One region of the Kaistia sp. SLG-1 genome, then DNA from elsewhere that is predicted to be linked to it. Evidence: predicted binding sites of a transcription regulator. Region 1 holds the regulator's gene; each other region holds the start of a gene.
What was found. The regulator LexA, encoded in region 1, represses DNA repair genes until DNA is damaged. The targets are predictions, from matches to a motif close to TGTTCNNNNTGTGTTCNG.
Positions count from the first base shown of each region.

Region 1 (5,615 bases):
TGACGCCAGGTCCGGCTCACGCGGGATTTCCTCGGCGAGCTGCGCCAGCTTTCGCGAGACGATGAGATCGATGACCGCGCCGAAGACGTCCCGCTTCTGCAGGAAGCTCGCATAGAGCGTCGGCCGCGAAATGCCGGCGGCGGCGGCGATGTCGCTCATGGTGGTGCGCGCCAGGCCATAGCGGATGAACACCTCGCTCGCGGCCTCGGCAATCTGCTGACGCCGGTCGGCATCGGATCGGGTCTTGGTTTCGGTCATGGATTTTACATATCAACAAAAATTGTAAATTACAATAGGTAGCGGTCGGGGCTGCCGGATCGCCCATGGGTTGAGTCCCGAGCGCCGGTGGTCCGGGCCGGCTGTCCGAGGCCCGGCTCGCCGATCGTGCCGAAAGAGCCCGCGAACCGCGCGAATCGAGCCGGGAAATCGCATCGCGACACACCGGTGATCGACCATCCGCGCATCCCGCTGATCGCCTCGTGATTTGACAAAAATACCAAAAACGTTAAATCGTAAAGGCGATCCCCACCCCTTCAACATCGCTTCGAGGCTCGTCATGACGACTTCCAAGGTTTGGTTCATCACCGGCGCGAGCCGCGGCTTCGGGCGCATCTGGGTCGAGGCGGCGCTTGCCCGCGGCGACAGTGTCGCGGCGGCCGTGCGCAAGACTGCCGCCCTCGACGATCTGGCGCGGCAATATCCCGACACGCTCCAGGTGCTGTCGCTCGACGTCACCGACCGTGACGGCGTCGCCCGGGCCGTCGCCGAGGCGGCGGCGCGCTTCGGCCGCCTCGACGTCGTGCTCAACAATGCCGGCCATGGCTGCATGGGCGCGGTCGAGGAAGTCGCCGCGGAAGACGTCCGCGCCACCTTCGAGACCAACGTCTTCGGCTCGCTCTGGGTGATCCAGGCGGCGCTGCCGCTGCTGCGCGCGCAGGGCTTCGGCCACATCCTGCAGATGTCGAGCGTGGCGGGCGTCGTCGCCCTGCCGACGGCCGGCATCTATGAAGGCGCCAAGTTCGCGGTCGAGGGCATCGTCGAGGCGCTCGCCGGCGAAGTCGAACGGTTCGGCATCAAGGTGACCCTGATCGAGCCGGCCGGCTACGCCACCAGCTTCCTCGAGGGCCCGACGATGAAGCAGGCGACGGAGATCCCCGCCTACAATGTCGTCCGCGAGGAGCTCGCCGAGCGCCTCACCGCCGACCAGCTCGGCGATCCCCGCGCCACGGTGCCGGCGATCCTGAAGCTCGTCGATTCCGACAAGCCGCCGCTCCGGCTGATCCTCGGCGACCTGCTGCCGCTGGTCAAAGACATCTACGCCGACCGCATCCGCACCTGGGAGTCCTGGGAAGACGTCTCCAAGGCGGCGCTCCGCCTCTGATCCGCTTCGTCGCGGCCCGGACTCCTCCCGTCCGGGCCGCGAGCCGCCGATCCTCTCCAACCATGCATGAGTGCCAGACCATGACGCAGTCCGCAGGCCGGTTCACGGGCCAGACGATCATCGTGACCGGAGCCGGCGCCGGCATCGGCCGCGCCACGGCGCTTCGCCTCGCCGCCGAAGGCGCGCGGGTCCTCGCCGCCGACATCTCGGCCGACAACCTCGAAAGCCTGGCGCAACAGGCGCCGGCCGGAAGCGTCGTCGCCGTGGTCGGTGACCTGACCGAGCAGTCCTTCATCGACACCCTCGCCGCCGCCAGCGACGGCAGGATCGACGGCGTGGCGAACATTGCCGGCATCACTGACGGCTGGCTGCCGCCGGCCGAGATGGACGACGCCACCTGGCACAAGGTGTTCGAATTGAACCTGACGGCGCCGATGCGGCTCGCCCGCGCGGTGCTGCCGCAGATGCTCGCCCGCGGCAAAGGCAATTTCGCCTTCGTCTCGTCCGAGGCCAGTTTCCGCTCGTCGCTGTCGGGCGTCGCCTATACCAGCTCGAAGCACGGCCTGAACGGCCTGGCGAAATCGATCGCCTTCTACTACGGCACCAAGGGCATCCGCTCCAACGTCGTCGCGCCGGGCGGCGTCAAGACGGGCATGGATACGCGGTTCCGTTCGGACTATGCCAAGGAGATCACGGCCCCGATCCTTGAGACCGCGCCGCCGTCGGTGGAGCCCGACATCATCGTCCACTCCATCCTCTGGCTTCTCTCGGACGACTCGCCGAACATCAACGGCGTCATCCTGCCCTGCGACGGCGGCTGGACGACGATGTAGTCGGGATCCCGGCCGCCCACGCTCAAACCGGAGCCCCGGTTCTCGATGCCGGAGGCGGACGACGATCGCCCGCCTTCGTCCCGCGATCGCGCGTCCAGCGCCGCCCAGCGATCGCGCTCCTGCCGCGCTGCCTTGCGGAACGCATGGGGAACAGTTATTCTGTTCGCGTTTTGTACCTTGACGATTCTGTCGTCCCCCTTGGCAAGGCCCGCAGCGCGAGATCACCATGCTCACTCGGAAGCAGTATGAACTTCTCCTGTTCATCAACGAGCGACTGAAGGAAGCAGGCGTCCCTCCCTCTTTCGATGAAATGAAGGACGCGCTCGACCTGCGCTCCAAGTCCGGCATCCATCGCCTGATCAAGGCGCTGGAGGAACGTGGCTTCATCCGCCGCCTGCCCAACCGGGCCCGCGCGCTGGAGGTCGTCCGCCTCCCCGAGACGATGACGCCGACCCTGGCGCGGCCGAAGAAGCAGGCCTTCTCGCCGAGCGTGATCGAGGGCAGCCTCGGCCGGGTCCGCCCGGTCGAAGAAATGCCGGATCTCGCACAGCCCGTCATTATCCCGGTGATGGGCCGCATCGCCGCCGGCGTGCCGATCTCGGCCATCCAGACGCAGAGCCATTCGATCTCCGTTCCGCCGGAAATGCTGCGCGCCGGCGAGCATTTCGCGCTCGAAGTGCGCGGCGATTCGATGATCGAGGCCGGCATCCTCGACGGCGACACCGTGCTCATCCGCAAGAGCGACAATGCCGATTCCGGCGACATCGTCGTCGCGCTGGTCGACGAGGAAGAGGCGACGCTGAAGCGGCTCCGCCGCAAGGGCGCGTCGATCGCGCTCGAAGCCGCCAACCCGGCCTATGAGACGCGCATCTTCGGACCCGACCGGGTCCGCATTCAGGGCAAGCTGGTCGGCTTGCTCCGCACCTACTGATCGTCCGGCCCCGGCTCGTAGCGCGGCATCCACGGCCGGCGCACCGGGGCATAGGCGGTCAGGACCTCGAAGCGGTCGGCAAGCTGGATCGGACGCAGTCCGGCTTCGGATTGCGTCTCGACGTTTGTCGGCGGGAGGATGTCTTCATCCTCGGCACTGCGCTCGATTTCGGCATCGCGCTCCTGGAAAGCGTTCTCTTTGGCATCGCCCTGGTCGGCAGAGCGCCGCTCGGGATCGCGCGCTTCGGCAGTGCGCTCTCGAGCCAGGCGCTCTCGTGCATAGCGCTCCGGCGGAGCGGCCTGGGGGACATTGGACAATTCGGTTTGGGCCGGCGCGGACAGGACAGGGACGGGTTCCGCCGCTCCAAGCCGGGAAGCCCCCTCGCCTGCACTCGCCAAAGCCTCGTGATCAACGCGCCCCAACGCAATGACTGACCTTTGCCGGTCGGGAGGCAGCGTGCCCGGCGCGGCTCCGGCTTCGGTTCCAGACGCCTCGGCAGCGGCAAGATCCCCGACATCCGTCGCGTCGGCGGCGCGGCTCTCCGTTTCATCGTCCCGAGCTGGCGGCAGAGCCGTCCCGCCGCCGGGGATGACCGCCTCGGCGGTCACGGAGGCCGCCGCCGTATTGGACGTGCGCGGATCGGCGGGAAGGTATCCGTCAGCTGGGGCGATCGGAGCATTCGACGCGATTGGCTCGTCCGGGGCGGTCGGGCCGTTCGGGGCGGTAGCCTTGGCCGGCTCCGCCGGGGCGGCCGGATCGGCCAGCCCCTCCATCGAATCGGCTAAAATCCCCTCGCGCTGGATCAGGGCGATCGAGCCGGCGCGGCGGAGCGCATGCCGGTCGAGGACGGCCGTGTGCAGGCCGCAGCTTGCCGGCACTGCGAGCGGGCTGACGATCAGCACCGCGCGGCGGCAATCCTCTTCAAACGCGGAGCGGTCGAGCGCCAGCGCCACCAGGCCGCCATCCGGCAGCCGGCCGACGCAGCCGGAGGCGTCGCATCCGCCGGCCTGCACGACGCCGGGAAGCGCCGCGTCGCGCGGATCGCCGTCCGAGCGCAGCCAGATATCGGTGACGAAGCGGTCCTGCTTGCGGGCGACGATCGAATGGCGGCCGTCCTCGCCGCGCAGCGCGATCTGGCGGCCGTCGGCGCTGACGAGCAGGCCTGGCCGCGCCGGATAGAGCGCCAGGGCGGCGCCGAGGACCATCGGCGCCAGCCCGGCGAGCCGCCAGCGCTCGCGCCAGAGCGCCAGCCAGGCGAAGCCGGCGATGAAGATGAGAAGGGCCGTGGCGCTCGGCATGGCGGCGCCGCCCGATTGCCCGGACCATTCGCTGACCTTGGCGGCGACGACGAGCATGCCGTCGATGCCCCAGCCGACGATGGCGAGCGGCGGCGCTTCCAGCCCGAACGGCATGAGGAGCACGGCGATCAGCGCCGCCGGCATGACGAGGAAATCGGTCAGCGGCATCGCCGCGACATTGGCGAGGATCGAGAGCGGCGCCATGCGCTGGAAGTGATAGAGCGCGAAGGGCGTCGTCCCGAGCCCGCCGAGGAGCGAGGTCACCACCATGCCGCCGCCGAATAGCAGCAGTCGCCGCGAGAGGAGCGCGGCGCGGCCTCGCGGCAGCGTTGCGTTCGTCGCCAGGCGCCGCCGATGCCGCTCGGCCATGAGCTCGAAGCCGGCGACGAGCGCCACGGTGGCGGCGAACGACATCTGGAAGCTGGCCGAAAGGATGCTCTCCGGCGTCACGGCGAGCACGACCAGCCCGGCGAGCGCGACGTTGCGCATCGAGATCGCCCGCCGGTCGGCCAGGATGGCGAGGAAGGCGATCGAGGTCATGACGAAGGAGCGCTGCGCCGCGACATCGAGACCGGAGATCAGCAGGTAGAAGCCGCTGAGAAGGAGCGCGGCGATGGCAGCCCATTTCTTGATCGGCCGCCGGAGCGCCAGCGCCGGCACCAAAGCGAGCCCTGCCCGGACGGCCCAATAGATCGCGCCGGAGACGAGCGCCATGTGCAGGCCGGAGACGGAAAGGATGTGAGCGAGCCCCGACAGGCGCAGCTCGTCCTCCGTCTTTTCCGAAAGCCCGCCGGCATCGCCGATGATCAGCGCCGTGGCGACGTAGCGGCTCTCGCCGATCAGCGACGCGTCGATGCGGGCGCGGATCGCCTCGCGGATGTCCTCCAGCGGCGCGCGCAGCCGGATCGACAGCGGCGCCGGGCCGAGATCGACCCGCTTCACCTTGCCATAGGCAAACCCCGTCGCGCCGACGCCGCGATAGAAGGAATCGCGGGCGAAATCATAGCCGCCCGGCAGGACCGGACCGGAGGCGGGGCGGAGCCGGGCGAGCGCCGAGATCCCCTCGCCCACCTTCGGCACGTCGCGGCCGCGCACCGTCACGGTGACGCGTTGCGGGATGGTCGTGATCCGTCGCGCGTCCAGGCCGGCGACGAGGATCGTCAGCCGATAGC
Region 1 covers NZ_AP048544.1:3,047,321-3,052,935, forward strand. The annotation lists gene AC6HZP_RS13810 (TetR/AcrR family transcriptional regulator) at 1-258, opposite strand, end outside; gene AC6HZP_RS13815 (SDR family NAD(P)-dependent oxidoreductase) at 557-1,381, shown strand; gene AC6HZP_RS13820 (SDR family NAD(P)-dependent oxidoreductase) at 1,462-2,214, shown strand; gene lexA (transcriptional repressor LexA) at 2,441-3,145, shown strand; gene AC6HZP_RS13830 (ComEC/Rec2 family competence protein) at 3,139-5,615, opposite strand, start outside.

Region 2 (5,615 bases), 1.4 Mb from region 1:
AAGGCCTCTGCGCGGCTATTTGCCGGGGTCGAACATCTGAATCTGGGCCGCAATTTCGGTGGTCGGCACGGCGAGACCAAGATGACGAAAGGCGTGCGGCGTCAAGAGGCGGCCGCGCGGCGTCCGCTGCACGAAGCCCTGCTGGATCAGATAGGGCTCGACGATCTCCTCGATCGCGTCGCGCGGCTCCGACAGCGCCGCCGCGATCGTCTCGATGCCGACCGGGCCGCCGCCGAAGGAGACGGCGATCGTCGACATGTAGCGCCGGTCGAGCGAATCGAAGCCCATGCTGTCGACCTCGAGGCGGAGCAGCGCCCGGTCGGCGACCTCGCGCGTGATCGTGCCCGGCCCCTCGACGAGCGCGAAGTCGCGCACCCGGCGCAGCAGCCTGCCCGCGACGCGCGGCGTGCCGCGGGCGCGGCGGGCGATCTCGGTGGCGCCGTCGGCCGTCATGCCGACGCCCATCAGACGCGCGCCGCGCGTGACGATCAGCTCGAGCTCCTCGACCGTGTAGAACTGCAGCCGGACGGGAATGCCGAAGCGATCGCGCAGCGGCGTCGTCAGCAGGCCGAGGCGGGTGGTCGCGGCGACCAGCGTGAACTTGGCGAGGTCGATCTTGACCGAGCGCGCCGCCGGCCCCTCGCCGATGATCAGGTCGAGCTGGAAGTCCTCCATCGCCGGATAGAGGATCTCTTCGACCGCCGGGCTCAGGCGATGTATCTCGTCGATGAAGAGAACGTCGCGTTCCTCGAGATTGGTCAGGAGCGCCGCGAGATCGCCGGCCTTGGCGATGACGGGCCCCGACGTGGCGCGGAAATTGACGCCGAGCTCGCGCGAGACGATCTGCGCCAGCGTCGTCTTGCCGAGGCCGGGCGGCCCGACGAAGAGCACGTGGTCGAGCGCTTCCTTGCGGCCGCGCGCCGCCTCGATGAAGACGGAGAGATTGGCGCGCGCCTGCGCCTGGCCGACGAAATCGGCCAAGACCTGCGGCCGCAGCGTCCGGTCGACGTCGTCTTCCTGCGGGGCTCCGTCAATCAAACGGCTGTCGCTCATCGTTCCTCCTGCGACAGCACCGGCCGCGTGAATGATCGTCCGTAGCAGACGAATCCGGCCGGCACCATGTCCGTCGCCTTCTCCATCGTCGTGACCCAGCCGTCACGACGCGCGGCGACGGTCGTCATCGCGCCAGTTCCTTCAGGCCGAGCCGGATCAGCGTCTCGGTCGTCGCGTCCTCGCCGGCCGAGCGCGCTGCGGCGGCGACGGCGGCGCTCGCCTGCACCTGCGGATAGCCGAGATTGGTGAGCGCCGAGACGGCATCGGCGACCGGCAGCGGCGCGCGGCGATCGGCAAGATCTTCCTGCAGCGAGATCACGGCCGGATCGACGCTGGAAAAGGCCGGTGCCTTGTCCTTGAGTTCGGCGACGATGCGGGCCGCGACCTTGGGGCCGACGCCGGGCGCACGCGCCACCTGCACCTTGTCCTGCAGGGCGATGGCCGTGGCGAGATCGGCCGGCTTCAGGATGCCGAGGATGGCGAGCGCCACCTTGGAGCCCACGCCCTGCACGGTCATCAGCAGGCGGAACCACTCGCGCTCGACGTCGGCGCCGAAGCCGAACAGCTTGATCATGTCCTCGCGGACATAGGTCTCGATCGCGAGCTGCGCCGCCTCGCCGGGCGACGGCAAGGCCTGCAGCGTCCGGCTCGAGCAATGCACGAGATAGCCGACGCCGCCGACATCGAGGATCACCCAGTCGTCGCCAAAGGAGTCGACGATACCCTTGAGCTTACCGATCATGCTCCACCCGTCTCTCGCGAGCCTGCCCGGATGCCGGGCCGCGCCTTGCCTGATGTCACGCCGTCCGCATCATGCGGGCGAGCGAGACGCGATGATGAACGTGGCAGATCGCGATGCCGAGCGCATCCGCCGCGTCGTCGGTGTCGAACTCCGCCTTGGGCAGCAGCACCTTCACCATCATGCGGATCTGCTCCTTGTCGGCGTGGCCGGCGCCGACGATCGTCTTCTTGACCGCGTTCGGCGAATATTCCGCCACCGACAGGCCGGCAAGCGCCGGCACCAGCAGCGCGATGCCGCGCGCATGGCCGAGCTTCAGCGTCGCGCCGGCGTCCTTGTTGACGAAGGTCTGCTCCACCGCCGCCTCGTCCGGGCTGTACTGCGCCATCACGGCGGTGAGGCCCTGATGCAGCGTCACCAGGCGGTGCGCCAGCTCGCCGTCCAGCTGCGCCTTGACCGTGCCGGAGGCGACGAAGGAGAGCTGGTTGCCGCGGCTGTCGACGATGCCCCAGCCGGTGCGCCGGAGGCCGGGGTCGATGCCGATGATGCGAATCGTATGGTTCATGCCAAAGGCCTAGCCGACCCTCGCGCACTTGTGAAGAACATTCGGAGAACATCGGCGCGCCGCATCGGCGGCGCGCCGCTGGGAACAGGCGGTCAGGCCGGCGTCAGAGCGGCTTGACGCCGTCCTTCTCGGCCTGCACGGCACGGGCCTTGAGGCTGCCGTCGGACGCCTTCTCGACGAAGAGGGAAACGGCGGCGCCCGGCTTCAGCAGCGCGCGGTCGCCGGGGATGATGGCGACGATCCGCGCCTCGGGGCCGACCTCGATGTCCTGCTCGCCGCCCTTGTATTTCAGCCGCAGGGTCTGCCCCGTCGGATCGGCGATCACGGTGGTGACGGTTGCGTTGGTCATCGACCGGCCGGCGCCCGACATCGGCCGCTGCCCCTCGCCCGCCCCGCGCATGCTCTCGGCGAAGATGTGCACTTCCTGCGCATGCAGCTTGCCGTCGGCGCCCTTGACGGCGGCCGAGCCGACATAGTCGCCGGCCTTGATGTCGCTGAGCTTGCGGTTGACCAGCGCGGTGACGTTGACCGAGGCCGGCAGGTTGACCGTCTCGGACTGGCCGTCGGCGGTCTTCATGGTGAGTTGGTCGCCGCTGAAGCTCACGACGGTGCCGCCGACCCGCTCGGGCATGGCGCCCTGCGCCGATGCGGTCACGGATTGCAACGCCAGAAAGGCGGTGGATGCCAGTATTGCCAGTCGCATGATGGGCTCCCAGGCCGGATCGGCCGAACGCGAGGATCGCGTGGGAGCAAGTAGCGCGCCGGCGCCCGCCGTCGAGCGGCCTGCGGCAAGGTGGCCGGCCCGGCCTTGCCACCCTCGACCGTCATCCCGGCGAAGGCCGGGATCCAGACACTCAGGCCTGTGGCCGATAGGCTGGGCCAAGCTTTCGAGGACGGTGTTTATAGGCCCCGGCCTCCGCCGGGGCGACGATGCTCTGCCGATGGGCCGCGCAGCTTGGGCGGCATCGAGTCAGTCCGCCGTCGCCAAGAGTCACGCCCCAAGAAAAAACCCTCCCCGAGGGGAGGGTCTTGCCTTCGCGGAATGACAGGCGATGCCTCAGGCGGCGGTCAGCTTCTGCATGACTTCGTCGGAGACTTCGAAGTTGGTGTAGACGTTCTGGACGTCGTCATCGTCGTCGAGCGCGTCGATCAGCTTCATCACGCCGGCCGCCTTCTCCTCGTCGACGGGGACCAGGTTCTGCGGCTTCCAGATCGCCTTGACCGATTCCGGCTCGCCGAGCGTCTCCTCGAGCGCCTTGGAGACGTCGCTCAAATTCTCGAAGGCGGTGATGATCTCGTGGCCGTCTTCGCTGCTCAGCACGTCGTCGGCGCCGGCTTCGATCGCCGCCTCGAGCACCTTGTCGGCCGAACCGACCTCGGCCTTGTACAGGATCTGGCCGACGTGATCGAACATGAAGGAAACCGCGCCGGTTTCACCGAGCGCGCCGCCGGAGCGGGTGAAATAGGAGCGCACCGCGCTCGCCGTGCGGTTCTTGTTGTCAGTCAGCGCCTCGACGACGACGGCGATGCCGCCGGGGCCGTAGCCCTCGTAGCGCATCTCGTCATAGTTCTCGCCATCGGCGCCGGCCGCCTTCTTGATGGCGCGATCGACAACGTCCTTGGGCATGTTTTCAGCGCGGGCGTTCTGGATGGCCAGGCGCAGGCGCGAATTCATCTTCGGATCCGGCAGGCCGAGCTTGGCGGCGACGGTGATTTCACGCGCCAGCTTGGCGAAGGCTTTCGAGCGCTTGGCGTCGGCGGCACCCTTGCGGTGCATGATGTTCTTGAATTGTGAATGTCCGGCCATCGGAGGCGTCCTATCAGCAAATAATTGGGCGGCGCAGCACCGCGCGATCGCCCCGCTTATAGGGGGAAGACGACCTGAAATAAAGTCGTCTACCCCCCGGCGGGCCAGCGTTCCGCTGCGATCTCGGCCGCCTTGCGGTCGGCGTCGGAGAGCTTGGAGACGAAATCGTCCAGCCATGCGTCCTTGACGCCGAGCTTTGAGGCGATCAGGTGCCATCGCGCCGCCTGGACCGGATCGCGCGGCGTTCCCATGCCGGTGGCGAGCACGCGGGCATAGCGGTTCTGGCCGACCGGATTGCCGGATTCGGCCGCGCGACGGAACCAGCCGGCGGCGGCGATGATGTCCTTCTTGGTGCCGATGCCGTTGAACAGGCGGATGCCGTATTCGACCGCCGCGTCGGGATGACCGGCCTTTGCCGCCTTCGCCATCCACATCGTCGAGATGCCGTCGTCGAGCAGCACGCCCTCGCCCTCGGCATAGAGCTGCGACAGCGCGAACTGCGCGTCGATGTTGCCCTGCCCGGCCGACTTGCTGAACAGCGACGCCGCCTTTTCGGAATCCTTCGGCCGCACCGTGCCGTCGAGATAGAGCAGGCCGAGATTGTAGAGCGCCTGCGGCTCGTTCCATTCGGCCGCCTGCTCGAAGGCGTCGGCCGCCTTGGCGCGGTCCTTCTTGACACCGCGGCCGTCGAGATAGAGCAGGCCGAGCGCCAGCTGCGCGTTGGGATCGCCGGCGAGCGCGCCCTGCTGGTACCAGGCGGCGGCGGCCTTGTCGTTCTGCTTGACGCCGAGGCCCTCGCCATAGAGGCGGCCAAGCAGCGTCGCCGCCGCGGCGTCGCCGCGTTCGGCCCGCGATATCGCCACGGTGAAGGCGGTCAGATAGAGCCCGCGCTGGAAGGCGCCGAAAGCCTGGTCGCCCTCGCCCTCGTCGTTGAGCGCGCGGCCGGACTTCAAGAGGTCGTCAGCGTTCGGCATCAGCCCGGCGGCCGGCGGCGGAACGCCGAGCGTGCTGCCGCCGAGGACCGGTTCGACCGTCACCGGCTTCTGCTCCGCCGGCTTCGTCGAGCCGGTCGTCAGCCCGCCGCTGGCGGTCGCCGGCTTGGCAACCGGCACGGGCGGCGCCTTCTCGGCGCCGATCGCCGGCAAGGCCGTTCCGAGCAGAAGCACAGCAAGGGTCGCGGCCCGGCTTGTCATGGGGCGGTTTCGGCCTGGCGCGCCGCGAGGATGCGATTGACTTCGGCCACCGCCGCCGCCGGACCGTCGGCATGGTTCCAGATCGCCGAGCGCAGCGCGACGAACTCGATATGGGCATCGACCGCCGGCTCGACCGAGGCGAGCGTGTTGCCGCCCATCACGATCGCCGGGATCTCGAACATGGCCGACCACCACGCGGCGAGGTCGAAGCTCTTGTCGAAGCTCTGCGGGCCGGTGTCGCCGTCGAAGCGGCCGAAG
Region 2 covers NZ_AP048544.1:4,402,368-4,407,982, forward strand. The annotation lists gene ruvB (Holliday junction branch migration DNA helicase RuvB) at 16-1,053, opposite strand; gene AC6HZP_RS20480 (hypothetical protein) at 1,050-1,181, opposite strand; gene ruvA (Holliday junction branch migration protein RuvA) at 1,178-1,795, opposite strand; gene ruvC (crossover junction endodeoxyribonuclease RuvC) at 1,851-2,357, opposite strand; gene AC6HZP_RS20495 (hypothetical protein) at 2,461-3,060, opposite strand; gene AC6HZP_RS20500 (YebC/PmpR family DNA-binding transcriptional regulator) at 3,415-4,164, opposite strand; gene AC6HZP_RS20505 (tetratricopeptide repeat protein) at 4,254-5,357, opposite strand; gene AC6HZP_RS20510 (thiamine phosphate synthase) at 5,354-5,615, opposite strand, start outside.
Region 2: ruvC (crossover junction endodeoxyribonuclease RuvC) is a predicted target of LexA. The motif match lies at 2,391-2,408, and genes of this name have one in related genera.

Region 3 (5,615 bases), 2.3 Mb from region 1:
CCGGGACGTCAGATCCCGCCGCGTTGATCGCCCTCACGCGGCGTAGCGTGTCGCGTCGACGCCGTAGTGGTTGACATAGCGCTCGCTGATCGACTGCACCGGCAGGATGATCAGCACGTCGGTCGTCCCGAACTGGCGGTCGACGACCGCGCCGTCGCCGATATAGGCGCCGAGGCGGAGATAGCCCTTGATCAGCGGCGGCAGGGTCTTCAGAGCGGCCTTCATGTCGATCTCGGCTTCGCCCAGCCGATCCATCGGCACGCCGCGGCCGGCGATGGCGCTCACCGACCATTCGGCCGGGGCGCGGGCATTGTGATGCAGGAAGGAGAGCGGCAGCGCCAGCGCTTCCGGATCCGTGCCCTCCAGCGAGGCGCAGCCGACCATGACGTCGATCTTGTGGCTGCGCACATAGCTCCAGATGCCGTGCCAGAGCAGCTCGACCGTGCGCTTGGTGCGATACGGCTTCAGCACGCAGGAGCGGCCGAGCTCGAGAAAGTTCAGCCGCTGGTGCCGCTCGACGAGCGCGCCGATATCGAACTCGTTGGCCGAATAGAAGCCGGTGTGGCGCTCGGCCACCTCCTGCCGCAGCAGGCGGTAGGTGCCGACGATGGCGGATTCGCCGGCGCTGGTGCGGGTGTCGTGGTCGATGACGAGCAGGTGGTCGCAGATCTTGTCGAAGCCGTCCCGGTCGCGCCGCGACAGCTGCGCCTGCATGTCGGGGATCGCCGACATCTCTTCGTAGAACACCTTGTAGCGCAGCTTCTGCGCCTTCTTGACCTCGCGCGGCGTGGTCGCGAGGCGCACTTCGAGCGAACCGATCCTACCGAGAGGTTCAGGCAATGCGGGGGCAGGGCGAAGGGACTTGGACATCGACAGCTTTATACCGCCGAATACAAGCTGCGATAGTGCCGGCAGGGCCACGGTTGCGCCGGAAATGCGCAGCGCCTCCTGGGATATCGCTGCAAGATCGCGCTTGGCCATCGTCTCTGTCTCCGTCTTCCGCGATGCCGGCTTTTCGGCCGGGCCGTCACCAAAGCACAGGTCTCCGACAGTTTGGTGACGAAGGGTGGCGGCGAAGGGAGGATCGGCCCGGGGCCATGCCGACCCGACGGGCCGCTCCGACAGTTCGGGCCCGGGCGGTGAACCGGCTGGGGCAGGGCGACCTGGCTGCCAGATTGGCCTACCTAAAATGCCCACCCGATATGCCGAGCTGACATGCGGATCGCGTGGCCGGCCGGGCAGCCAGTCCGCTGTTGCGCCGGCACAGGCCGGTCGATGCACCCGGCCAGTCGGCTTGGCGAAATCTCCGGGCCGCGCCGCGCTGGCCCGATTTGAGTGCCGCCCGCCCCGGTCGATCCTGCGGATCGCCAGTCAGGCGGCGGCCAGCACGCGCTCGCCGCCGACCCGGTAGCTCAGCGCTTCGGCCAGATGCAGCCGTCCGACCTGTTCCGCGCCGTCGAGGTCGGCGATCGTCCGCGCCACCTTCAGCACGCGGTGATAGCCCCGCGCGGAAAGCTTCAGCGCCGCCGCCGCGTCCTGCAGCAACCGCGTGCCGGCAGCATCAGGGGCCGCGACGGTCTCGATCAGCGCCGTGGCGCAGCGGGCATTGATGCCGGCGGCCTCGACGCCCCGATACCGCTCGGCCTGGATTTCTCGCGCGACCGCCACGCGGGCGGCCACCGTGGCGCTCGCCTCCGAGGCCGACGCGCCGATCAGGTCGGTCGCCGTGACGGCCGGCACCTCGATGCGCATGTCGATGCGGTCGAGGAAGGGACCGGAGAGCCTCGCCTGGTAGTCGGCCGCGCAGCGCGGGCCGCGCGCGCAGCTATGGCCGGGCTCGCCGGCCAGCCCGCAGCGGCACGGGTTCATCGCCGCGACGAGCTGGAACCGCGAGGGATAGCTGACGCGATGATTGGCGCGGGCGATCACCACCTCGCCCGCCTCCAGCGGCTGGCGCAGTGAATCGAGCACCTGCGGCGTGAATTCCGGCAGCTCGTCGAGGAAGAGCACGCCGTGATGGGCGAGCGACGCCTCGCCCGGCCGCGCGCGGAGCCCGCCGCCGACCATGGCGGCCATCGAGGCGGAGTGGTGCGGGGCGCGGAAGGGGCGGCGATCGGTCAGCTTGCCGCCGATCAGCTCGCCGCCGATCGAGGCGATCATCGAGACCTCGAGCAGTTCCTTCGGCGCGAGCGGCGGCAGGATCGAGGGCAGGCGGCTCGCCAGCATCGATTTTCCCGCGCCGGGAGGGCCGGCCATCAGGAGGTTGTGGCCACCGGCGGCGGCGATCTCCAGCGCCCGCCGCGCGCTCTCCTGGCCGCGGATGTCGGCAAGGTCGGGCAGGGCGCCGCCATCGCGATGGAGCGCCGGCTCGGGCCGGGTCAGTACCTGCGTGCCCTTGAAATGGTTGGCGATGGCGATCAGGCTGCGCGGCGCCAGGATCTCCATGTCGCCGCCGGCCCAGGCGGCCTCCGGGCCGCAGGCGGAAGGGCAGATCAGGCCGCGCCCGATGGCGTTGGCGCCGATCGCCGCCGGCAGCACGCCGGCGACGGTGGCGATGGTGCCGTCGAGCGCCAGCTCACCGAGCACGACGAAGTCGGCCAACAGCTCGCCCGGAAGGACGCCGAGGCCGGCCATCAGACCGAGCGCGATCGGCAGGTCGTAATGGCTGCCTTCCTTGGGAAGGTCTGCCGGGGCGAGGTTGACGATGATCCGCTTCGGCGGCAAAGCGAGGCCGGAGGCATGCAGCGCGGCGCGCACCCGCTCGCGGCTCTCGGCGACCGCCTTGTCGGGCAGGCCGACGATGACGATGCCGGGAAAGCCCGGCCCGATCTGCACCTGTACGTCGACCGGCACCGCCTCGATGCCGTGGAACGCCACCGTCGTGACATGTGCGACCATTGCCCGCCACCCCCGTTATGGGATGACGCTACGTCAACTTGCGGGGTAATACAAGAACAGGTCGTGAACATTCCGCGCCGGCCGTCGGCGCGGATCCTGTTAGCGTTCTGTAAACCTCACCGCTTCGCTTCGACGGCGTCCCAGATCAGCGAGGCGATGTCGGCACCGCCGAAGCGCTTCACTTCGCGGATGCCGGTCGGCGAGGTGACGTTGATCTCGGTGAGATAGTCGCCGATGACGTCGATGCCGACGAACAGGAAGCCGCGCTTCTTCAGTTCCGGCCCGATCGCCTCGCAGATCTCGCGGTCGCGGCGGGTCAGCTCGATCGGCTCGGGGCGGCCGCCGACATGCATGTTGGAGCGGGATTCGCCATCAGCCGGCACGCGGTTGATGGCGCCGACCGCGACGCCGTCGACCAGGATGATGCGCTTGTCGCCGGCGCGAACGGCCGGCAAGTAGCGCTGCACGACATAGGGTTCGCCGCGATAGGCGGCGGAGAAGATCTCGAGCAGCGAGGCGAGGTTCTGGTCGCCCTCGGACAGGCGGAACACGCCGGCGCCGCCATTGCCGAACAGCGGCTTGATGATGATGTCGCCATGCTCCTGGCGGAAGCGGCGGATCTCGTCGGCATCGCGCGAGATCAGCGTCGGCGGCATCAGCTTCGGATATTCGGTGACGAAGATCTTTTCCGGCGCGTTGCGGACTTCGGCGGGATCGTTGACCACCAGCGTCTTCGGATGGATGCGCTCGAGCAGGTGCGTCGTCGTGATGTAGCCCATGTCGAAGGGCGGATCCTGGCGCAGGAACACGGCGTCGAGCGTCGAGAGGTCGGTGCGCTCCTTGTCGCCGAGCGAAAAATGGTCGCCCGGCACGTCGCGGACCGTCACGGTCTCGATCGCCGCCTCGACGCGGCCGTCGTTCAGCGACAGCCGGTCCGGCGTGTAGTGGTAGAGCTTGTGGCCGCGCCGCTGGCCTTCCAGCATGATGGCGAAGGTGGAATCGCCCCGGATGTTGATGTTGGCGATGTGGTCCATCTGGACGGCGACGGAAAGCGACATGAAGGCCCCCAATGCGGAATAGGCCTCTTATGTCGTGTGGCGGGGCCGGATGGCAATGCCGCCGTCAGGAATCGGAAGCGAAAGCGTCGACGATGTGGTGCGGCAGCCGCCGTGGCAGAACCGCGACGATGTCGAAGCGCAGCGTCAGCCCGGCCGCCTGCGGGTGGCGGGCGAGGAAGCTCTCCGCCGCGCGGAGAAGGCGGTTTCGCGCCGCCGGGGTGATCGCCAGGATGGCGGCGTCGAGGGTGCGCCGCGCCTTCACCTCGACGAAGACCAGCATGCCGCCGCGCCGCATGACGAGGTCGATCTCGCCGAGCGGGCTGCGGAAGCGTCGGGCGACGGTGCGATAGCCCTTCAGGTTGAGATAGAGGGCGGCGACCGTTTCGGCGAAACGGCCGCGTCGTTCGGAAACACGGCGGTCAGGCCGCGCCATCTTCGTCGCGATCCGCATCGGGATCGTCGTCGTCATCCGCGTCGCCGGCGGCTTCCGCCTTCAGCTCCAGCGCGCGCTGGTAGAGGTCGCGCTTCGGCATGCCGGTGGCCGTCGCGGCAAGCGCCGCCGCCTCCTTCAGCGGATGGTTCTCCAGGAGCCGCGCCAGCAGCGTGTCGACTTCGTCGGCCCTCGGCTCCGTGACCGTCGGCGGGCCGATCAGGATGACGATCTCGCCCTTCGGCGGCGCTTCGCCGCCATAGGCCTCGGCGAGCGAGCCGAGCGTGCCGCGCCGCACCGTCTCGAAGGTCTTGGTCAGTTCGCGCGCCACCACGGCGGGGCGATCCGCGCCCAGCGTCTCCGCCATGTCGATCAGGGAATCGAGCGTTCGGTGCGGGGATTCGTAGAAAATCAGCGTCGCCGGGATGTCGCCGAGTGCTGAGAGCCGCTTCTTGCGGCCAACCGTGCGGTTGGGCAGGAAGCCGGCGAACAGGAAGGTGTCGGTCGGCAGCGCCGCCGCGACCAGCGCCGTGAGCAGCGCCGAGGCGCCGGGGATCGGCACGACGCGATGCCCCGCCGCCACCATGTCGCCGACGAGGCGGAAGCCGGGGTCGGAGACGAGCGGCGTGCCGGCGTCGCTGACCAGCGCCACCACCTTGCCCTCGGCGAGCGCTGCCAGCAGCTTCGGCCGCTGCCGGTCGGCATTGTGCTCGTGATAGGCGAGGAGCTCGGTATCGATGCCGTAATGGCGGGTGAGCACGCGGGTGACGCGGGTGTCCTCGCAGGCGATGATGTCGGCGGCGGCGAGCGTCGCCAGCGCGCGCAGCGTGATGTCGCGCAGATTGCCGATCGGCGTCGCCACGACATAGAGGCCGGCTTCCAGCGTCGGCGCGCGCAGGCGCTGGCCGTCGATCATGTAGCTGGCGCCGCCTTCGAGCGCGGCCGCGCGTTCGGACGCGCTCATCGCGTGTCCGCTTCGACGTTGTGGAGATGTGACACCCGACTTGAATTCACGGAACGCGCCGCCTTTGCCGCTGAACTGACCCAGCCTTTCCAGTACAGTTACATCTTGCGATTGAACAGGAGAAGGCTGTGGGTTGGTTCCGTTTCGAACGGCAGGGCGGCAGGGTTTGGGCGATCGGCCCGATGCTCGCGGCGCTCGGCCTGCTCGCGGCCTGTTCGTCGACACTGGATGCGCCCCGCGTCGGCGCGGGCGTGGCGCCGGCCGT
Region 3 covers NZ_AP048544.1:99,897-105,511, forward strand. The annotation lists gene AC6HZP_RS00460 (trimeric intracellular cation channel family protein) at 1-27, shown strand, start outside; gene olsB (l-ornithine N(alpha)-acyltransferase) at 34-981, opposite strand; gene AC6HZP_RS00470 (YifB family Mg chelatase-like AAA ATPase) at 1,372-2,898, opposite strand; gene gshB (glutathione synthase) at 3,015-3,956, opposite strand; gene AC6HZP_RS00480 (YraN family protein) at 4,021-4,425, opposite strand; gene rsmI (16S rRNA (cytidine(1402)-2'-O)-methyltransferase) at 4,376-5,350, opposite strand; gene AC6HZP_RS00490 (penicillin-binding protein activator) at 5,479-5,615, shown strand, end outside.
Region 3: AC6HZP_RS00470 (YifB family Mg chelatase-like AAA ATPase) is a predicted target of LexA. The motif match lies at 2,951-2,968, and genes of this name have one in related genera.

Region 4 (5,615 bases), 2.3 Mb from region 1:
GCTTTCGCGTGGCGCAATTGCTGCCGGGCGTCGGGCCGGGCACCGCCGGCAAGATGCTGGACGCGATGGCCGGCGCGGTCGACCCGGTCGCGGCCTTGGCCGATTTCAAGCCGCCGCAGAAGACCGCGGCCGACTGGCCTCCCTTCGTCGAACTGATCGACGCGCTTAGGGGCCGCGGCATGGGCTGGCCGGCCGAGATCGAGGCGGTGCGAAACTGGTACGAGCCGCATCTGGAGCGCATCCACGAGGACGCGACCGTGCGCCTCGCCGATCTCGTGCAGCTGGAGCAGATCGCCGGCGGCTATGCCTCGCGCGAGCGGTTTTTGACCGAGCTGACGCTCGATCCGCCGGACGCGACCAGCGGCGAGGCGGGCGTGCCGATGCTCGACGAGGATTATCTCATCCTCTCGACCGTGCATTCCGCCAAGGGGCAGGAATGGAAATCGGCCTTCGTGCTCAATGTCGTCGACGGCTGCATGCCGATCGATCTCTCGACCGGCACGGCCGAGGAGATCGAGGAGGAGCGGCGGCTGCTCTATGTCGCGATGACGCGGGCGAAGGACGAGCTGCACCTCGTCATGCCGCAGCGCTTCTTCGTCACGCAGCAGACGCGCGGCGGCGACCGCCACGTCTACGCGACGCGCACCCGCTTCATCCCCTCCGCGATCCTCTCTCTGTTCGAGCAGGTGATCTGGCCGCCGGTAGCGAGCGAAGCGCCCGGCGCAGTGGCGCAGCCGCGCGTGCCGGTCGACATCGCGGCGCGGATGCGGGGCATGTGGAAGTAGGGGGAGAGACCCTCACCCCAGCCCTCTCCTGCAAGCGGGAGAGGGGGCAAGCGAGCTCGGGGTAGGCCCTTGCCGTTGAAGCGAGATCGCGTCCCCAGGCTCGCCGTCATCCCTGCGAAAGCAGGGATCCATGCAGCTGAAGCCTCGTGAAACGCCCGGCAACCCTGCTGAATGGATCCCGGGTCTCCGCCCGGGATGACGGGGAGTTCTACCCACGCTTCCGCGCAAGCGCCGTCGGGCGCTGAGTGGCAGTCAGCGGAGCCCCCCGCTGGTCGGGGGCAGGCGCGGTCCGCTCCCTCTCCCGCTCGCGGGAGAGGGTTGGGGTGAGGGGCTTTCCGGACCTCACGCGTCCTGCAGGCAGACGCGCAGGCGGTGGCCGTCGGGGTCGAGGGCGACGAAGGTGGGGCCGAAATCGAGCACCGTCAGTTCCTGTTCGATCTCGATCCCGCGCGCCCGCCAGTCGGCATAGAGCGCGTCGATCCTCGGCTTGTCCTCGACCATGAAGACGAGCTCGCCATTGGCGCCGTTCGCGCTCGCGGTGGTGGCGGGCTTCGCCTGGCCGCGGGCCCAGAGGCCGAGCGTGATGCCGTTGTCGAGCGGCAGGGCGGCGAAGTTGGGCGAGCCGTGCGCCGCCGGCTGGCCGAGCAGGTCGGCATAGAATGCGGCGCTGGCGGCGGTGTCGTCGACATAGAGCAGGATCATGTTCGGGGTCGTCATGGTGTTGCCTCCGTTGTGGATGGAGGCAGGTTAGACGCTCATGCTGTCAGTTTATGGCAGCATTGACGGATGGCTGATGCCCTCGGCGATCTTCCATTCCTTCAAGAGCACCTGCCGCCGGCGCGGATAGCGCGTCTCCGTCACCACGAGATCGCTGATCCGCTCGGTGCGGAAATGGCGGAAATCCTGCCGGGTCTCGCACCAGGCGACGAGCATCCGCACCCGCTCGAAGAAGCCGAGCGCGAAGGGCCAGACCGTCCGCTTGGAGGCGGCGCCAGCCGCATCTGTATAGGCGAAGGAGAGCTTGCGCTCCCGGCGGATCGCGGCGCGGACGGCGGCCAGGTCGACGCCCGGCGTCTCGGTCGAGCTCGTCCCGACCAGCAGCGCCGAACTGTCGAGATCCTCGCGGAGATCCGGAGGCAGCACGGCGGCGATCTTGGCGAGCGCATTGCCGGCCGCCAGCGCCAGCCGGGGATCGGCGCGTTTCGACACCCAGCGCGAGCCGAGCACCAGCGCCTCGATCTCGTCTTCCGAAAACATCAGCGGCGGCAGCAGGAAGCCGGGCTTCAATATGTAGCCGACGCCGGCCTCGCCCTCGATCGACGCGCCCTGCGCCTGCAGCGTGGCGATGTCGCGATAGAGCGTGCGCAGGCTGACGCCGAGCTCGCCGGCAAGCACATGCCCGCTCACCGGCCGGCGATGGCGGCGCAGGATCTGGACCAGATCGAGCAGGCGTTCGGATCGGGACATGCGGCATTCCTTTCGCGCCATGATGCCATAAACTGGCAGCAGTTGCAGTGAGGGCTGGAAGCCAGTCGTAGCGAGGGTTGGAAGCAAGGCCCTCACCCAACCCTCTCCCATGGGGAGAGGGCTTTTGGCCGGCGGGCTGCATCGGTCGGGGAGGGCACCTGCTGGGGCGAGGCGCGATCCACTCTGCTTCGACCACGCGCGATCCGCTCCCTCTCCCCCTGGGAGAGGGTTGGGGTGAGGGCCTTTCGGCCTCACAGCCTCCGCCCGAGGTCGACCGCCGGGGCAAACCCCTCCCGCGCCCCCTTTCGAGGGTGACGGGCACTTCGCTGTGTCCTCGGCTGACTCTGGTTGACTCTCGATCGCTTTGGAGTCGTATTAGAACAAATAGAGAACATGAGAAGATGGATCGGGCAAGAACGGACGACGATGAGTACCGCGAAGGCGACCCTTTCCGCATTGCGGCAGCGCATTGCGACGATCGAGGCGACGGCCGGAATGCCGGGCGTCGCCGCGACGGCCGGAATGCCGGGCGCCGCCGCGTCGCGGTCGCGCATTGCGATCGATCGCGACCTTGTCGACGCGGCGCTGGGCGGCGGGCTGGCGCGCGGCGCGCTGCATGAGATCCACGCCGCCACCGGTGCCGACAATATCGCGGCGAGCGGCTTCTCGCTGGCGCTGGCGCTGGCCGCCGCCCCCGCCGGCCGGCCGATCGTCTGGGTAAGGCAGGATTATGCCGCGCAGGAGGGCGGCGGCCTCCATGGCGACGGCCTCGCCGCGCTCGGGCTCGATCCGGCGGCGCTGATCTTGGTCCGCCTGCGCGACCCGCTCGCCGTGCTGCGCGCCGGCGGCGAGGCGGCCCGCTGCGGCGCGCTCGGCGCCGTCCTGGTCGAGCCCTGGGGTGAGCCGAAGGCGCTGGACCTGACGGTGCAGCGCCGCTTCCAGCTCGCCGCCGAGGCGTCGGGCGTGACGGTCTTCCTGCTTCGTCCCGGCGCGCGGCCGATGCCCGGCGGGGCGGAGACGCGCTGGCAGGTCGCCGCCGGCCCGGCGACGCCGCTTGCCATGAACGCGCCCGGCCACCCGACCTTCGACCTGACCTTGTTGCGCCATCGCCACGGCCCCCCCGGCGGCCCGTGGCGGCTGGAGTGGAACCGCGATGAAAAGCTCTTCAAGCCCCCGGCGCTATTGCGCGATCCGGCTGCCGTTCCTCGCCTCGAACCGGCTGCGCCGCCGGCCGAACGCGCCGCATTCCGGCTTGCCGGCTGAGACGCCGCTCGTCATCGTCGAGAAGGCGAAGGGCGCGATTGCGATCGCAGCACCCGACGCGGCGGCGATCGACCTCGGCCTCGCGCCGGGCCTGTCGCTGGCCGAGGCGCGGGCGCGGCTCTCCGATCTCGTCGTCGCCGAGCATGACCCCGCCGCCGACGACGCGCTGGTGGAGGCGATCGCCGACTGGTGCGATCGCTACACGCCGCTCGTCGCCCGCCATGGCGCGCGCGGCCTGATGCTCGACATCACCGGCGTCGCCCATCTCTTTAAGGGCGAGGCGGCGCTGCTCGACGACCTCCTGACCCGCCTCGACGGGCTCGGCTTGACCGCCTTCGGCGCGATCGCCGGCGCGCCCGCGACGGCCCGCGCGCTGGCGCGCTCGCCGCGCCGCACCGTGGTCGAGCCCGGCCGCGAGGCGTCGGCCGTGTGGCCGCTGCCGATCTCGGCGCTCGGGCTAGATCCGGCCCGGCTGCAGGCGCTGGCGCGCGCCGGGCTGAAGACGGTCGGCGACCTGATCGACAGGCCGCGCAGCCCCCTTGCCGCCCGCTTCGGCGCCGATTGCGTCGAGCGGCTGGAGCGGCTCGCCGGGATTTTAGAGCATCCGATCTCGCCGCGCCGGCCGGTGCCGGCAGCGCTCGCCGAGCGCATCTTCTTCCAGCCGATCGCCCATGCGGACGACATCGAGGCGACGCTCGCCCGCCTCGCCGCCGACGTCGCCTCGCTGCTCGAGACGCGCGGCGAGGGCGGGCGTTCCTTCGAGGCGAGCTTCTACCGCGTCGACGGCGACGTCCGCCGCATCACGGTCGCGACCGCCCGCCCGAACCGTGCGCCAAAGGCGATCGCACGACTGTTTCACGAGAAACTGGATGCGCTTTCCGATCCGCTCGATGCCGGCTTCGGCTTCGACCTGATCCGCCTCGGCGCCTTCCGCACCGAGCCCTTCGTCGCCGCGCAGGCGAGCCTCGACGGCCACGCGCTCGACGACGAGGCGGTCGCCGATCTGGTCGACCGGCTCGGCGCCCGCTTCGGGCCGGAGCGCGTCCTCGGCTTCGTGCCCGAGGATACGCACATCCCCGAGCGGCGGACGCGCATGGTCCCCGTCTTCACGCTCGGTGCGGAGGGCAGCGCCGAGTGGAACGAGATGCCGGCGGCCGGCGAGCCGCCGCTCCGGCCCCTCAGCCTGTTCGATCCACCCGAGCCGGTCGAGGCGCTGGGCGAGGTGCCGGACGGGCCGCCGCTCTCCTTCCGCTGGCGCCGCGTGCTGCACCAGGTGGCGCGCGCCGAGGGGCCGGAGCGCATCGCGCCGGAATGGTGGCGCGCCGGTGGCCCCGACCGCGACTATTTCCGCGTCGAGGACCGCAAGGGCGCTCGCTTCTGGCTTTTCCGCGAGGGTTTTTATGCCGCCGACCGACCGCAGCCGCGCTGGTTTTTGCACGGGCTGTTCGCATGAGGATTCGAGCAAGACCCTCACCCAACCCTCTCCCGCTCGCGGGAGAGGGCCTTGGCCGGCGCCTTGCATCGACAGTGAGCGCGGCAACCGGCGCAGGCGTGCTCCCTCTCCCGCCTGCGGGAGAGGGGTGGGGTGAGGGTTCTTCGCGCCGCGCCCTGACGACGGAGGCCCCATGAGCGCCTATGCCGAGCTCGCTGCGATGTCGAACTTCTCCTTCCTGGAAGGCGGCTCGCACGCGGCCGAGCTGATCATCCAGGCGCATGCGCTGGGGCTGAAGGGGCTCGGCATTGCCGACCGCAACACTTTTGCTGGCATCGTCCGCGCCCATGACGCCTGGGGCAGCGAGGATTATGGCAATGCGCGCGCCGCCGGATTCCGCCTCGTCGTCGGCGTCCGGCTCGTCTTTCGCGATCGGACCCCGGACATCCTCGCCTATCCGACGGATCTTTCCGCCTATGGCCGGCTCTGCCAGCTCTTGAGCCTCGGCAAGCGCCGGGCGCCGAAGGGCGAATGCCACATCGATTTCGACGACCTCGCGGCGCATGCCGAAGGCTCGCTCTTCATCCTGATGCCGCCGGCGCGGCTTGAGAGGGATCTCGTTCCGGATCTCGGCGCCGCGCTCGGCCGGCTCGCTGCGCTGGCGCCGG
Region 4 covers NZ_AP048544.1:753,091-758,705, forward strand. The annotation lists gene AC6HZP_RS03410 (ATP-dependent helicase) at 1-785, shown strand, start outside; gene AC6HZP_RS03415 (VOC family protein) at 1,128-1,502, opposite strand; gene AC6HZP_RS03420 (helix-turn-helix transcriptional regulator) at 1,554-2,252, opposite strand; gene AC6HZP_RS03425 (ImuA family protein) at 2,679-3,515, shown strand; gene AC6HZP_RS03430 (Y-family DNA polymerase) at 3,406-4,968, shown strand; gene AC6HZP_RS03435 (error-prone DNA polymerase) at 5,141-5,615, shown strand, end outside.
Region 4: AC6HZP_RS03425 (ImuA family protein) is a predicted target of LexA. The motif match lies at 2,629-2,646, and genes of this name have one in related genera.